DNA from 3 places in the Comamonas endophytica genome. Region 2 is predicted to be linked to each of the others. Evidence: predicted binding sites of a transcription regulator. Region 2 holds the regulator's gene; each other region holds the start of a gene.

Region 1 (4,562 bases), 1.2 Mb from region 2:
ATCGCATCGACGCTGGTGTTCACATAGGACTTGGCGGCAATGGTTTCGGCCATCCGGCTCTTGTTGGCCATGCTGGCATCGATCCAGCGTCCGGCCTCGAGAATGGCGGCGGTGACGGCGCGCGCGGTGTTCGGGTACTTGTCGGCGAATTCGGCCGTGCAGCCCAGCACCTTCTCGGGATGGTCCTTCCAGATTTCCTGGGTGGTGGCGGCCGTGACGCCGATGCCGTCCATGATCGCGCGGTGGTTCCATGGCTCGCCGACGCAGAAGCCGTCCATGTTGCCGACGCGCATGTTGGCCACCATCTGCGGCGGCGGCACGGTGATGACCTTGGCCTCCTTCATCGGATTGATGCCGTTGGCTGCGAGCCAGTAGTACAGCCACATTGCATGCGTGCCGGTGGGGAAGGTCTGCGCGAAGGTGTATTCGCGCTTCTCGCTGGCCATCAGCCTGGCCAGGCCCGCGCCGTTGACGGCGCCCTTGTCGGCGAGCTTCTTGGCCAGCGTGATGGCCTGGCCGTTGTTGTTCAGGTTCATCAGCACGGCCATGTCCTTCTTCGGCCCGCCAATGCCCAGATGCACGCCGTAGACCAGGCCATAGAGCACATGCGCGCAGTCGAGCTCGCCATTGACCAGCTTGTCGCGCACGCCGGCCCAGCTCGCTTCCTTGGTGGGAATGATCTTGACGCCGTATTTCTGGTCGATGCCCAGCACCGAGGCCATCACCACGCTGGCGCAGTCGGTGAGCGGAATGAAGCCGATCTTCACTTCCTTCTTCTCGGGTGCGTCCGAGCCCTGGGCATGCACCAGCGCGCGCAGCGCGGGGGAGATCCCCGCGGCGCCCACGGTCGCGGCTTGCAATACGGTGCGGCGCTGGAGTCCGGCTTTCATCAGGTCGGGCATATGCAGTCTCGGCAAAAAAAGTGGCAAAAAAAAGGCGTCCACATCACGCGTCCAGGCGGGGCCTGGGCACTGGGATGGGGACGCCTTTGTCCGGTGAGCGGCAATCGATCGTTGAATGCCGGTCGGTGGGTCTTCATTGACCCTGGATAGCTTCAAGCAAGTTCGGTGCCAGGCAGTGGAGTGTCTTGGGGTCTATTAAAACGATAGCAGGCGAAGCAAGGAGCGAGCGGGGCGGAGTGCCATCCAGTGTCGGCCCCACGATGGATTGGACGATGCGCCATTACCGTGCGTGTGTGCTGAGTTGGGGCGTGAAAAGCGCGCTCTATTCGTGGCGTGGCCGCTCATGCTTCGACAAGCTCAGCACGAACGGAAATGACCCGTTCGTCCTGAGCCTGCCGAAGGATGTCGATGCAGCTTCAACCCAGCAACTCCGCCGCGTCAATCATCCTCTGCGCGATCTGCACCATCTTGACGCCCTTGTCCATTGCAAGCTTGCGCAGGCGGTCGTAGGCCTCCTTTTCGCTCAGCGCCTGGCGCTGCATCAGGATGCCCTTGGCGCGGTCGATGGTCTTGCGGTCCTTGAGCTCGTCGCGCGCGTTCTGCAGCTCGGCGCGCAGCGACTGCTCGTGCTGGAAGCGCGCCATCGCCACCTGCAGGATCGGGCGGATGCGCTGCGGCGACAGCCCCTCGACGATATAGGCGCATACGCCCGCGGCCACCGCATCGGGTACATGGGTGGTGTCGGGGTCGTTGGTGAACAGCACGATCGGGCGGCGCTCGCCACGCGTGGCCATGACCACATGCTCCAGCGCATCGCGCGCCTCGCTTTCGGCGTCGACGATGATCAGGTCGGGGTGCAGCTGCGCGATGCGCTCGTGCAGGAAGACATCGGCAGGCAGCGTGGCCACCACATCGTATTGGGCCTCGAGCAGGCCCATGCGCAGCGAGCGTGATCTTTCGAGCTGCTGCTCGGCATGCTCCTGCTCGTCGGCGAGAAGCGGGTCCGGGACGATGACCACGATGCGCAGGGATTGAGTCATGGGTGTTCGACAAGCAAGAAAAATGCCATTCGGTGTCTTGTTTCGTTGCGTTACGTCGCTGGGGCGCGCAGTGGAAAGGCCCTGTGCTGCACCTTTGGCGTGCTCCTTGCTTGCGATTCCAGGTGTTCCCGCCCCAGGCCTGTCCCATGTCCGCCACCCCTTTATCCCCACCCGTGCCGCTGAACCTGCGGCAGATCGAAGTCTTCCACGCCATCATGCTGGCCGGCACGCTCAGCGGCGCCGCGCGCATGCTGTGCGTGTCGCAGCCCGCCGTGAGCCGCATGCTGGCGACGGCCGAGAGCCGGCTGCGCATGCTGATGTTCGAGCGCGTGCGCGGACGGCTGCAACCCACGCCCGAGGCGCAGCGGCTGTTTTGCGAGGTGCAGGGCATCATCGATGGCGTGCGCCGCTTCAACACGCTGGCCGCCGACATGGCGGTGGGCACGCATGGCGAGCTGTCGCTGGTCTCCAGCCCGAGCTATGCCGAATGGCTGATGCCCGTCGCCATCCGGCGCTTTCGCGCGCGCTACCCCGAGGTGCGCATCAAGTACCGGCCGCTGCCCTTCGATGCGCTGCTGCCGCATGTGCTGCTGGGACATGCCGATCTGGCGATCTCCTCGATGCCCGCGCCGCCGAGCGCGAACGTCGCGGCGCGCGCCATCGGCCAGGGTTTCATCGAATGCGCGGTGCCCGAGCGCCATCCGCTGGCGCAGGCCGAGTCCGTGGGCGCGGCCGATCTGCTGGGCCAGACCTTCATCAGCTATGGTGGCGACACCCCCTTCGGCAACCTGGCCGCGGACTTCTTCGCCGCTGCCGGGCTGGCGCTGCGCGCCGATGTGGAGATCCGCTCCACGCCCGAGGCCATGGGCCTGGTGCGCGCCGGCGTGGGCGTGGCGCTGATCGAGGCCTTTGGCGCGCGCCGCCCGAGCCAGGACGGCGTGGTGCTCAAGCCACTGCGGCCCATGCTCTCGCATCGCATCTACCAGATCCATGCCAACACCAGCCCGCTGTCGGCAATGGCCAAGGAATTCCTGGCCACCGTCAAGCGGTTGCTCAAGGAAGAGGGGCGGGATGCGGTGCCCGCGCCCGGGGTGCACGACACCGCGCGCGTTCTGGTGCACCGGGCCTGAAAGCGCCGTTGCCGCCATTGCACGGCCGCGGGCAGGGCACATCACCTTTTGTCGCAAACCCATAACCACAGGTTAAGGGCAGGGCAGCTGAAGCCAGTGCCGGGGTTGGACAAATCCCTTGCGCAACAAACACTTGCGCCGCGGTCGAGGCATTTTCCGGCGGGCTGCAAAGGTGGTTCTGGCGTATTTGGCGGTGCGCGCCGCGCTGCCGATGATGGCGCCAGATTCACTTGAATGACCGCTATGAAACGTCTCATCACCGTGGCCGCTGCCCAGCTTGGCCCGATCCAGAAAGCCGAAGGCCGCGATGTGGTCGTGGCGCGCATGGTGCGCCTGCTCGAACAGGCGCACCGCAAGGGCGCGCATGTCGTGGTGTTCCCGGAGCTCGCCTTCACCACCTTCTTTCCGCGCTGGTATGTGGAGGACCTCGACGAGGCCGATGGCTGGTACGAGCAGACGCTGCCCTCGCCGGCAACGCAGCCGCTGTTCGATGCCATCCGCCGCTACGGCCTGACCTGCTATCTGGGGTATGCGGAAATCGCCCATGAGCCCGACGAGAACGGCGTGCTGCGCAAGCGCCGCTTCAATACCTCGGTGGTGATCGCACCCTCGGGCGAGATCGTGCTGAAGTACCGCAAGATCCATCTGCCGGGCCACAAGGAATTCTCCACGCTGCGCAAGGTGCAGCATCTGGAAAAGCGCTATTTCGAGGTCGGCAACCTGGGCTTCCCGGTGGTGCGGGCGCCCGTGGGCCCGGTCGATGGCGTGAACCTGGGCATGCTGATCTGCAACGACCGCCGCTGGCCCGAGGCCTGGCGCGAGCTGGGACTGCAGCAGGTCGAGCTGACCATGCTGGGCTACAACACGCCGGCCGTGAACCAGGAAAACCGCGGCTTCGAGGCGCACCATCTGCGCAACTTCCATTCGCAGCTGTCGATACAGGCGGGCTGCTACCAGAACGCGACCTTTGGCGTGGGGGTGGCCAAGGCCGGCAACGAGGACGGTTTCGAGCTCATGGGCCACTCGATCATCGTCAACCCGCAAGGCGAGATCATGGCCATGGCCACCAGCTGGGATGACGAACTGGTGGTGGCCGACTGCAACCTGGCGATGTGCGAGCTGGGCCGCACCACCATCTTCAACTTCGCGCAGCACCGCCGCCTCGAAGCCTACCAGCGTCTCGCATCGCAGACCGGCAGCAGCGCACCTGCCGTATGGCAGCCGGGCCAGGGCGAGGTGTGATGATGGCCGCTTCGCTTCCCACCTCCATAGAGCACGCCATGCTCGGCGCGATGGCCGTGCCGCGCTTTGCCGATGTCCAGGCCGCGGCGCAGGCGATCGCGCCGCATGTGCAGCGCACGCCGCTGCTGCGTTCGGCCGCGCTCGATGCCATTGCCGGCGGCCCGGTCTGGCTCAAGGCCGAGAACCTGCAGACCACGGGCTCGTTCAAGCTGCGCGGCGCCTTCAATGCGCTGCTGGCGCTGAACGCC
Region 2 (4,562 bases):
CAGGCTGCGTTCAAGGAAGGCAAGGATTACGCCAAGCTGGGCAAGCCCGTCGCCACCACGGCCGGCGCCGGCAAGGTCGAGGTGCTCGAGTTCTTCTGGTACAGCTGCCCGCATTGCCATTCCTTCGAGCCCGCGTTCGCGGCCTGGAAGTCAGCGGCGCCCGCCGATGTAGTGGTGCAGCGCGTGCCCGTGGGCTTCAACGCCAGCTTCATCCCCCAGCAGAAGCTCTACTACGCGCTGCTGGCCATGGGCAAGCTCGATGAAGTGCACCCCAGGGTGTTCCGTGCGATCCACGTCGAGCGCAACCGCCTGGCCAAGGACGAGGACATCTTCGAATGGGTCGGGAAGCAGGGCGTGGACGTGAACAAGTTCAAGGAAAGCTACAACTCCTTCACGGTCTCCAACCAGGTGCGCAAGGCGACCCAGCTGCAGCAGGAATACAACGTCGAGGGCGTGCCCTCGATCGGCGTGGCCGGCCGCTACTACACCGATGGCACGATGGCTGGCAACATGGCCAACGTGCTGCGCGTGACGGACCATCTGATCGCCCTGAGCCGCAAGGGCTGAGGCCACGCGGGGCCGCGGCCCCTGCATGACGGGCCCGCCTTGCGCGGGCTTTTTTGTGCCTGCTGGCGCCATGGACTTGCCGGGCGGGGCCATCCACGCACGGGGTTCCAGGCGGTGCCTGGGATTTAATGGGTCACACGCCCTACAATGGTCGCAAGATTCGTGCCCTCCATGAAAAAACGCCTACTTCCCCTTCTCCTGCTTTCAGCCCTTGCCTGCGGCGCGGTGCAGGCCGAAAGAGCCGATCGCAACAAGCCCATGAACATCGAGGCCGATGCGCTGCGCCACGATGAACTGCAGCAGACCAGCGTCTTCACCGGCAACGTGGTGATGACCAAGGGCTCGATCGTGCTGCGCGGCGCGCAGTTGGACGTGCGCCAGGATGCCCAGGGCTACCAGTTCGGCACGGTGAAGGCCGAGGCGGGCAAGCGCGCCTTCTTCCGGCAAAAGCGCGATACCCAGCCGGGGCAACCCGATGAATTCGTCGAGGGCGAGGCCGAGGTCATCGAATACGACGGCAAGGCCGACAACGTCCGGCTGATCCGCCGCGGCGAACTGCGCCGCCTGCGCGGAACGGCGCTGACCGACGAGATCACCGGCGCGGTCATCGTCTACAACAACCTGACCGATGTGTTCACCGTGGACGGCCAGGCCCGTGCTCCGGGTGGCGCCACCGGCGCCGCATCCGGCGGGCGCGTGCGCGCCGTGCTTGCCCCCAAGGAGCTGCCGCCGGCCGCGGCGCCCGCGCCGGCCACGAACCTTCGGCCCAGCACCACCCTTCCCTCGAACCAGTGAGCGGCGCTTCCGTGAACGCAACCTCCCCGCAGCCCGAATCCAGCCGCCTCGAAGTCAAGCATCTGGCCAAGTCCTACGGCAGCCGCAAGGTGGTCAAGGACGTCTCGCTGGCGGTGCAGAAGGGCGAGGTCGTGGGATTGCTCGGCCCCAACGGCGCCGGCAAGACCACTTCCTTCTACATGATCGTCGGCCTGGTGCGCTGCGATGCCGGCGACATCTTCATCGACGACCAGGCGGTCGGCAACATGCCGATCCACCAGCGCTCGCGCCTGGGGCTGTCGTACCTGCCGCAGGAAGCATCGATCTTCCGCAAGCTCAGCGTGGAGGACAACGTGCGCGCCGTGCTCGAGCTGCAGCGCGACGAGCAGGGCCGGCCCCTGACCCGCGACGAGATCGAGCGCCGCCTGCTGGCGCTGCTGCAGGAACTGCGCGTGGACCATCTGCGCGCCTCGCCCGCGCTGGCGCTGTCGGGCGGCGAGCGCCGGCGCGTCGAGATCGCGCGCGCGCTGGCCACGCAGCCGCGCTTCATCCTGCTGGACGAACCCTTTGCCGGCATCGACCCGATTGCCGTCATCGAGATCCAGCGCATCATCGGCTTCCTCAAGGCACGCGGCATCGGCGTGCTGATCACCGACCACAACGTGCGCGAGACCCTGGGCATCTGCGACCACGCCTTCATCATCAGCGACGGCCATGTGCTGGCCCAGGGCACGCCCGCCGAGATCGTCGAGAACGCCGACGTGCGCCGGGTGTACCTCGGCGAGCACTTCAGGATGTGAGCGCCATGTCCATCAGCCTGTGCCGGTTCGGAGGGGAACGCCGTTGAAGCCGGGTCTGTCGCTACGGGTATCGCAACACCTCGCCCTCACGCCGCAGTTGCAGCAATCGATCTGGCTGCTCCAGCTCTCGACGCTGGAGCTGAGCCAGGAAGTCGAGCACATGCTCGACGACAACCCCTTTCTCGAACGCACCACGGAAGAAGCCGAGCGCGAGGAATTCGGCCTGGCGCAGTCCGACGTGCCGGCGCAGCGCGACGACTATGCCGAGGATGCGCAGCATGCGTCGGCAGAGATGTCGGGCAGCAGTGGCGATGCCGACGCCGGCGAGGTCACTGCGCCGGCCGATGCCGCGCCCGATTGGGAAGGCGACGGCAGCAGCGATCTCGCGCCCGATGACAGCGAGTGGGGCGGCGAGGCGCGCGCGCGCAATGGCAGCAGCGAGGACGACGCCGAGGCCCAGGACCTGGCGCACGGCCACGAGTCGCTGACCGATCACCTGCACCGCCAGGCGCTGTCGCTCAGGCTGGGCGAGGTCGATCGCGCGGCGCTGCGCTTTCTCATCGAGTCGCTCGATGACCATGGCTATCTGGAGGATTCGCTCGAGGAACTGGCCGCGGGACTGGCCGGCGCGGATGCACTGGAGGAGCAGGAGGAACTGGTGCACCGCTTCACGGTGGCGCTGCGCCTGCTGCAGTCGCTCGAGCCGGTGGGCGTGGGAGCGCGCAACCTGGCCGAATGCCTGACCCTGCAGCTGCAGCACCTCGCGGCGCAGGACGACGACCAGACCGACGAGGCCACCGTGCAGACCGCGCTGCGCATCTGCGCGCAGCCCATGGACCTGCTGGCGCGCCGCGACGTGCGCCGCCTGATGCAGGCCTGCGCGGCCAGCGAGGAGCGCGTGCGCGCGGCCATGGCGCTGATCGCGCGGCTCGAGCCGCGGCCCGGGCGGCGCTTTGCCGACGTGGAGCGCAACCTGGTCGTGCCCGACGTGATCGTGCGCAAGATGGCGCGCAGCCGCGGCGACGGCCAGCCGCAGTTCAGCGTGCAGCTCAATCCCGAGGTGATGCCGCGGCTGCGCGTGCATGACATCTATGCCAACGCGCTGCGCGGCCACAAGGGCAGCGAGGGGCACGCGGCGCTGCAGCAGCGGCTGCAGGAGGCGCGCTGGTTCATCAAGAACATCCAGCAGCGCTTCGACACCATCCTGCGCGTGTCGCAGGCCATCGTGCAGCGGCAGAGGAACTTCTTCACCCATGGCGAGCTGGCGATGCGCCCGCTGGTGCTGCGCGACATCGCCGACGAGCTGGGGCTGCATGAATCGACCATCAGCCGCGTGACCACGGCCAAGTACATGGCCACGCCGATGGGCACCTACGAGCTCAAGTATTTCTTCGGCTCGGGCCTGGGCACGGAGACCGGCGGCAATGCCTCGAGCACGGCGGTGCGCGCGCTGATCAAGCAGTTCGTCGCGGCCGAGAATCCGCTCAAGCCTCTCTCGGACAGCCAGCTGGCCGAAATGCTCAAGGAGCAGGGCATCGAATGCGCGCGCCGCACCGTCGCCAAGTACCGCGACGTGCTGAAGATCGCGCCGGCCAATCTGCGCAAGTCGCTATAGCGCGCGGGGCCGGCAAGATGCCCTCCAATGCGCGCATTTGACGGCAAACGCGTATCCTTGGCGCCCTGCTATGAACCAACTGCAACTGTTTTTGCCCTGCGCCGCCGGCGTGGAGGACTATCTGGCCGACGAGGCCCACCGCATCACGGGCCTGACCGGGCACGACCTGCTGGTCGGGCGCGGCGGCGTGATGCTGCGCGCCTCGTGGCGCGACGCGCTGCTGCTGAACCTGCACAGCCGCCTGGCGCAGCGCGTGCTGGTGCAGCTTTCGACCTCGATGTACCGCAACGAGAACGACCTGTACCGCGCGGCCAGCGAGGTGGCTTGGGAGATCTGGTTCAGCCCGCGCGAGAGCTTCAAGATCGAGTTCACCTCGCAGCACAGCCCGCTGACCAGCCTGAATTTCGCGGCGCTGCGCGTCAAGGACGCGATTGCCGACCGCTTCCGCGCCAAGACCGGCGTGCGTCCCGATGTCGAGACGCGCTACCCGGACGTGCGCGTGCACCTGCACCTGACCACGGACGAGGCGACGATCTACATCGACACCTCGGGCGAGGCGCTGTTCAAGCGCGGCTGGCGCGAGGACAAGGGCGATGCGCCGCTCAAGGAAACGCTGGCCGCGGCAATGATTGCCGCGACCGGCTGGGACCCGCATGGCGACAATCCGCAGCCGCTGTACGACCCCTGCTGCGGCAGCGGCACGGTGGTCATCGAGGCGGCGCAGATCGCCTGCCGCATTCCGCCGGGCATCCAGCGCCGCTTTGCCTTCGAGAAGCTGGTGCCGTTCCAGCCGCATGTCTGGGAAG
Region 3 (4,562 bases), 1.3 Mb from region 2:
ATGTGCTCTACACGCTGGTGCATCGGCTGGGACTGTTCCGCATCGCACTGTTCTTCTCCATCGATCCGCTGTGGGACCATCTGTTCGGCACGCTGCGCGTGTGGGGCCTGCCCACCTACCATCTCGACGATCTCTGGCCGGGCGTGACGGACCAGGCGTGGGTCAGCTTCCTGCTGTACCTGGCGGTCTTCGACCTGCTGGACTACTGGATCCACCGCGGCCAGCACCATTTCGGCTGGTGGTGGAAGCTGCATGCGCTGCACCACTCGCAGCGCCAGATGACGATGTGGAGCGACAACCGCAACCACCTGCTCGACGACCTGTTGCGCGACAGCATCATCGTGCTGGTGGCGCAGCTCATCGGCCTGGCGCCGGGCCAGTTCGTGGCCATCGTCGCCATCACCCAGCTCAGCGAGAGCCTGCACCATGCCAACCTGCGGCTTTGGTTCGGGCGCATCGGCGAGCGCCTGTGGGTCAGCCCGCGCTTCCACCGCCGCCATCACACCATCGGCATCGGCCACGAGGCGCGCGGCACGACGCGCCGCAAGCGCGGCGGCAACAACTTCGGCGTGCTGCTGCCCTGGTGGGACATCCTGTTCGGCACGGCCAATTTCGAGCGGCGCTATGACCCTACCGGTGTCCGGGATCAGGTCGAGCCCGACGCCCAGGGGCGCCTGCGCGACTACGGCCAGGGTTTCTGGGCCCAGCAATGGCGTGGAGTTCTCCGATTGATGAACCGTGCATGAACCCGGTATGCTAGGGGCATGCGACTGCTTATCGACTCCTTCTGGCGTGCAGCAGCTTATTGCCTGCACAAACGGGTGATCCTCTGGTCCCTCGTTCCCCTGCTGTTCATGGCGCTGCTTTCGGCCGTGCTGGGTTACTTCTTCTGGGGGCCCGCGGTGCAGTGGGTGCAGGGGCTGCTGGAAGGGGCGAACTGGCTGCAGGCCGTCTGGGGCTGGCTGCAGGCGCGCGGCCTGGGCTTCGGCTCGGCGGCCATCGCGCCGGTGCTGGTGGTGCTGGTGGGCATGCCGATCATCGTGGTGCTGTCGCTGCTGCTGGTGGCGCTGTGCATGGCGCCGGCGCTGGTGGGGCTGGTGGGCGAAAGGCGCTTTCCCGGCCTCGAGCGCAAGCGCGGCGGCTCGGTGCTGGCCAGCCTGGCCTGGTCGCTGGGCTCCACGCTGGTGGCGCTGATCGCGCTGGTCGTGTCCATACCGCTGTGGTTCGTGCCGCCGCTGGTGCTGATCATCCCGCCGCTGATCTGGGGTTGGCTGACCTACCGGGTCATGGCTTTCGATGCGCTGTCCGAGCATGCCAGCAAGCGCGAGCGCCAGGTCATCTTCCTGCGCCACCGCTACAGCCTGATGGCCATGGGCCTGGTCTGCGGCTACCTGGGCGCGGCCCCGGCCATCGTCTGGGCTTCGGGCCTGCTGTTCCTGGCGGCCTTCTGGGTGCTGATCCCGCTGGCCATCTGGATCTACGCGCTGGTGTTCGCGTTCTCCTCGCTGTGGTTCGCGCATTTCTGCCTGGCGGCGCTGGAGGCACTGCGCGCCGGCCCGCAGCCGGCCGATGCCGCGGAAGTCGTGCCGCCGCTGGCGCCGCAGCCCGATGCGGCGGGCGCGCCGTCCCTTTCCTCTCCCCACAAGTGAACATCCATGGATTTGCAGTTTGGCGCCATCATCATTGGCGATGAGATTCTTTCGGGCAAACGCGCGGACAAGCACCTGTCCAAACTGATAGAGCTGCTGGCGGCACGCGGCCTGTCGCTGTCCTTTGCCGAATACATCGGCGACGACCGTCCGCGGTTGACGGCGGCGCTGGCGCGCGCCTTCGACAGTGCCAGCGTGGTGTTTTCCTTCGGCGGCATCGGCGCCACGCCCGACGACCACACGCGCCAGTGCGCCGCCCAGGCGCTGGGCGTGCCGCTGGCGCTGCATCCGCAGGCCGTGGCGCTGATCGAGGAGCGCATGCGCGATGTCGCGGCGGAAAAAGGCGAGCTGTTCGAGCCGGCCCGCCCCGACAACGTGCACCGCCTGCAGATGGGCAACTTTCCGCAGGGAGCCAGCATCATCCCCAACCCCTACAACAAGATCCCGGGCTTTTCCTGCGCCGGCCGCCAGGGCGGGGCGGTGCATTTCGTGCCGGGCTTTCCGGTCATGGCCTGGCCGATGGTGGAAAGCGTGCTCGACCGGCAATACGCACCGCTGTTCCATGGCCCTGCGCGCCGCGAGCGATCGGTGCTGGTGTTCGGCATCGGAGAGGCTACACTCACGCCGCTGATGCAGCAGCTCGAGACCGTGGGTGCGGGCATCCGGGTCTTCAGCCTGCCCAGCGTGGACCATGCGGTGCATGGTGCCCATATCGAACTGGGGATCAAGGGGCCGGTGGACGCAGTGGATGCGACCTGGCCTGCACTGATTGGGGGATTGCACTCTATTGGTGCAACATGGAGCACCGAAGTGGTGCGAGATCTATAGGATTTTTCAGCCTCCAGGGCCTGCACCTCTTTGGTGAATGCCATGGATGCTCCGGTACGGTGCTTTGCTCCGAGCAGGGTGGGGCGCCACGGTAGGGGCAGGCAGATGCAGGCCAAGCTGGCACGCAAACTGCTTGAAGTACCACAACATTTTTTGAACAAGCCGTTTTTGCAGGAGACCCTGATGGCTAAGACCGTTGCAGATGTGATGAAGATGGTGAAGGAGAACGAGGTCAAGTTCGTTGACCTGCGTTTCACCGATACCCGTGGCAAGGAACAGCACGTCACCGTGCCCGTGTCGCATTTCGATGAAGACAAGTTCACTTCGGGCCACGCATTCGACGGCTCCTCGGTGGCAGGCTGGAAGGGCATCGAAGCCTCGGACATGCAGCTCATGCCCGATCCCAATACCGCGAACATCGACCCGTTCTTCGAAGAAACCACGCTGTTCCTGCAGTGCGACGTGATCGAGCCCAGCGACGGCAAGGCCTATGACCGCGACCCGCGCTCCATCGCCAAGCGCGCCGAAGCCTACCTGAAGGCATCGGGCCTGGGCGACACCGCCTACTTCGGACCCGAACCCGAATTCTTCATCTTCGACGGCGTGCGCTGGTCCAACGAACCCGGCAACGTGAGCTACGAGATCGAAGAGTACGAAGCGCCCTGGAACACCGGCACCAAGTTCGACTCCGGCAACCGCGGCCACCGTCCCACCACCAAGGGCGGCTACTTCCCCGTGCCCCCCGTCGACAGCACGCAGGACATGCGCGCCGAGATGTCGCTGATCCTCGAATCGCTGGGCATTCCGGTCGAAGTGTTCCACCACGAAGTGGCGGGCGCCGGCCAGAACGAGATCGGCACGCGCTTCTCGACGCTGGTCGAGCGCGCCGACTGGACGCAGCAGCTGAAGTACGTGGTCTGGAACGTGGCCAACACCTACGGCAAGACCGCGACCTTCATGCCCAAGCCCTACGCCGGCGACAACGGCTCGGGCATGCACGTGCACCAGTCGATCTGGAAGGACGGCAAGAACCTGTTTGCCGGCGACGGCTATGCCGGCCTGTCCGACTTCGCGCTGTACTACATCGGCGGCATCATCAAGCACGCCCGTGCGCTGAACGCCATCACCAACCCCGGCACCAACAGCTACAAGCGCCTGGTGCCCGGCTTCGAAGCTCCCGTGAAGCTGGCCTACTCGGCCAAGAACCGCTCGGCTTCGATCCGCATTCCCTATGTGTCGAACCCGAAGGGCCGCCGCATCGAAGCGCGCTTCCCCGATCCACTGGCCAACCCCTACCTGTGCTTCTCGGCACTGATGATGGCCGGCCTGGACGGCGTGGAAAACAAGATCCATCCCGGCGAAGCCGCGACCAAGGATCTCTACCATCTGCCCCCGGAAGAAGACAAGCTGGTGCCCACCGTGTGCCACAGCCTCGACCAGGCCCTCGAAGCCCTGGACGCGGACCGCGGGTTCCTGACCAAGGGCGGCGTGTTCTCGGACTCCATGCTCGATGCCTACATCGAGCTGAAGATGACCGAAGTGACGCGCTTCCGCCAAGCCGTGCACCCCGTCGAGTACGACATGTACTACTCGCTGTGACAGCACGCCGGCCTGCAAGGGCTGGCGTCTCGGAAAAGCGGCGCAAGCCGCTTTTTTTTGGTCTGCAGGGTGTAGGTTTGCGCGTACAGCCCCCGGGTGAATTCATCCGTTTTTGACCGGTTCGGGCGATACTGGAGGCCAGAGCGCCAGGCGGATCGCAGGCGCCGCAGAACGAGGGAATGTCATGAAGAAGCTGCTGGTACTCCTGTTGTTGCCGCTCGTCGCCCCGCTGGCCTGGTCGCAAAGCACCATCTACCGCTGCGGCAATGAATACACCAACAATGCCAACCGGGCCAAGGAGCTGGGCTGCAAGGCGGTCGATGGCGGACATGTCACGGTGATCCATGGCGGACCGCGTCCGGCAGCCGCGGCGGCGAGCCCGGCAGTCGCCGCGCGCAGCCCGGCGCCCGCACCGCGCGCCGACAGCAGCGCGCAGCGCGCGCGCGATTCCGATGCGCGCGCCATCCTCAACGGCGAGCTGGCCAG

Evidence for each region. Region 2 encodes sigma-54, which starts transcription at its own class of promoters, with help from an activator protein. Its sites were predicted from a motif close to TGGCANGNAANCTGCTTT; they were not measured.
Region 1: M9799_RS15160 (ANTAR domain-containing response regulator) is a predicted target of sigma-54. The motif match lies at 1,953-1,970, and genes of this name have one in related genera.
Region 3: glnA (type I glutamate--ammonia ligase) is a predicted target of sigma-54. The motif match lies at 2,596-2,613, and genes of this name have one in related genera.

The regions. Positions count from the first base shown of each region.
Region 1 is NZ_CP106881.1:3,322,872-3,327,433, forward strand. Features, by position in the region: gene M9799_RS15155 (CmpA/NrtA family ABC transporter substrate-binding protein) at 1-902, opposite strand, end outside; gene M9799_RS15160 (ANTAR domain-containing response regulator) at 1,319-1,942, opposite strand; gene M9799_RS15165 (LysR substrate-binding domain-containing protein) at 2,089-3,072, shown strand; gene M9799_RS15170 (N-carbamoyl-D-amino-acid hydrolase) at 3,316-4,314, shown strand; gene M9799_RS15175 (threonine ammonia-lyase) at 4,317-4,562, shown strand, end outside.
Region 2 is NZ_CP106881.1:2,100,616-2,105,177, forward strand. Features, by position in the region: gene M9799_RS09395 (thiol:disulfide interchange protein DsbA/DsbL) at 1-567, shown strand, start outside; gene lptA (lipopolysaccharide transport periplasmic protein LptA) at 739-1,362, shown strand; gene lptB (LPS export ABC transporter ATP-binding protein) at 1,374-2,141, shown strand; gene M9799_RS09410 (RNA polymerase factor sigma-54) at 2,185-3,756, shown strand; gene M9799_RS09415 (THUMP domain-containing class I SAM-dependent RNA methyltransferase) at 3,827-4,562, shown strand, end outside.
Region 3 is NZ_CP106881.1:768,295-772,856, reverse strand. Features, by position in the region: gene M9799_RS03295 (sterol desaturase family protein) at 1-746, shown strand, start outside; gene M9799_RS03290 (EI24 domain-containing protein) at 765-1,649, shown strand; gene M9799_RS03285 (competence/damage-inducible protein A) at 1,656-2,477, shown strand; gene glnA (type I glutamate--ammonia ligase) at 2,661-4,076, shown strand; gene M9799_RS03275 (hypothetical protein) at 4,261-4,562, shown strand, end outside.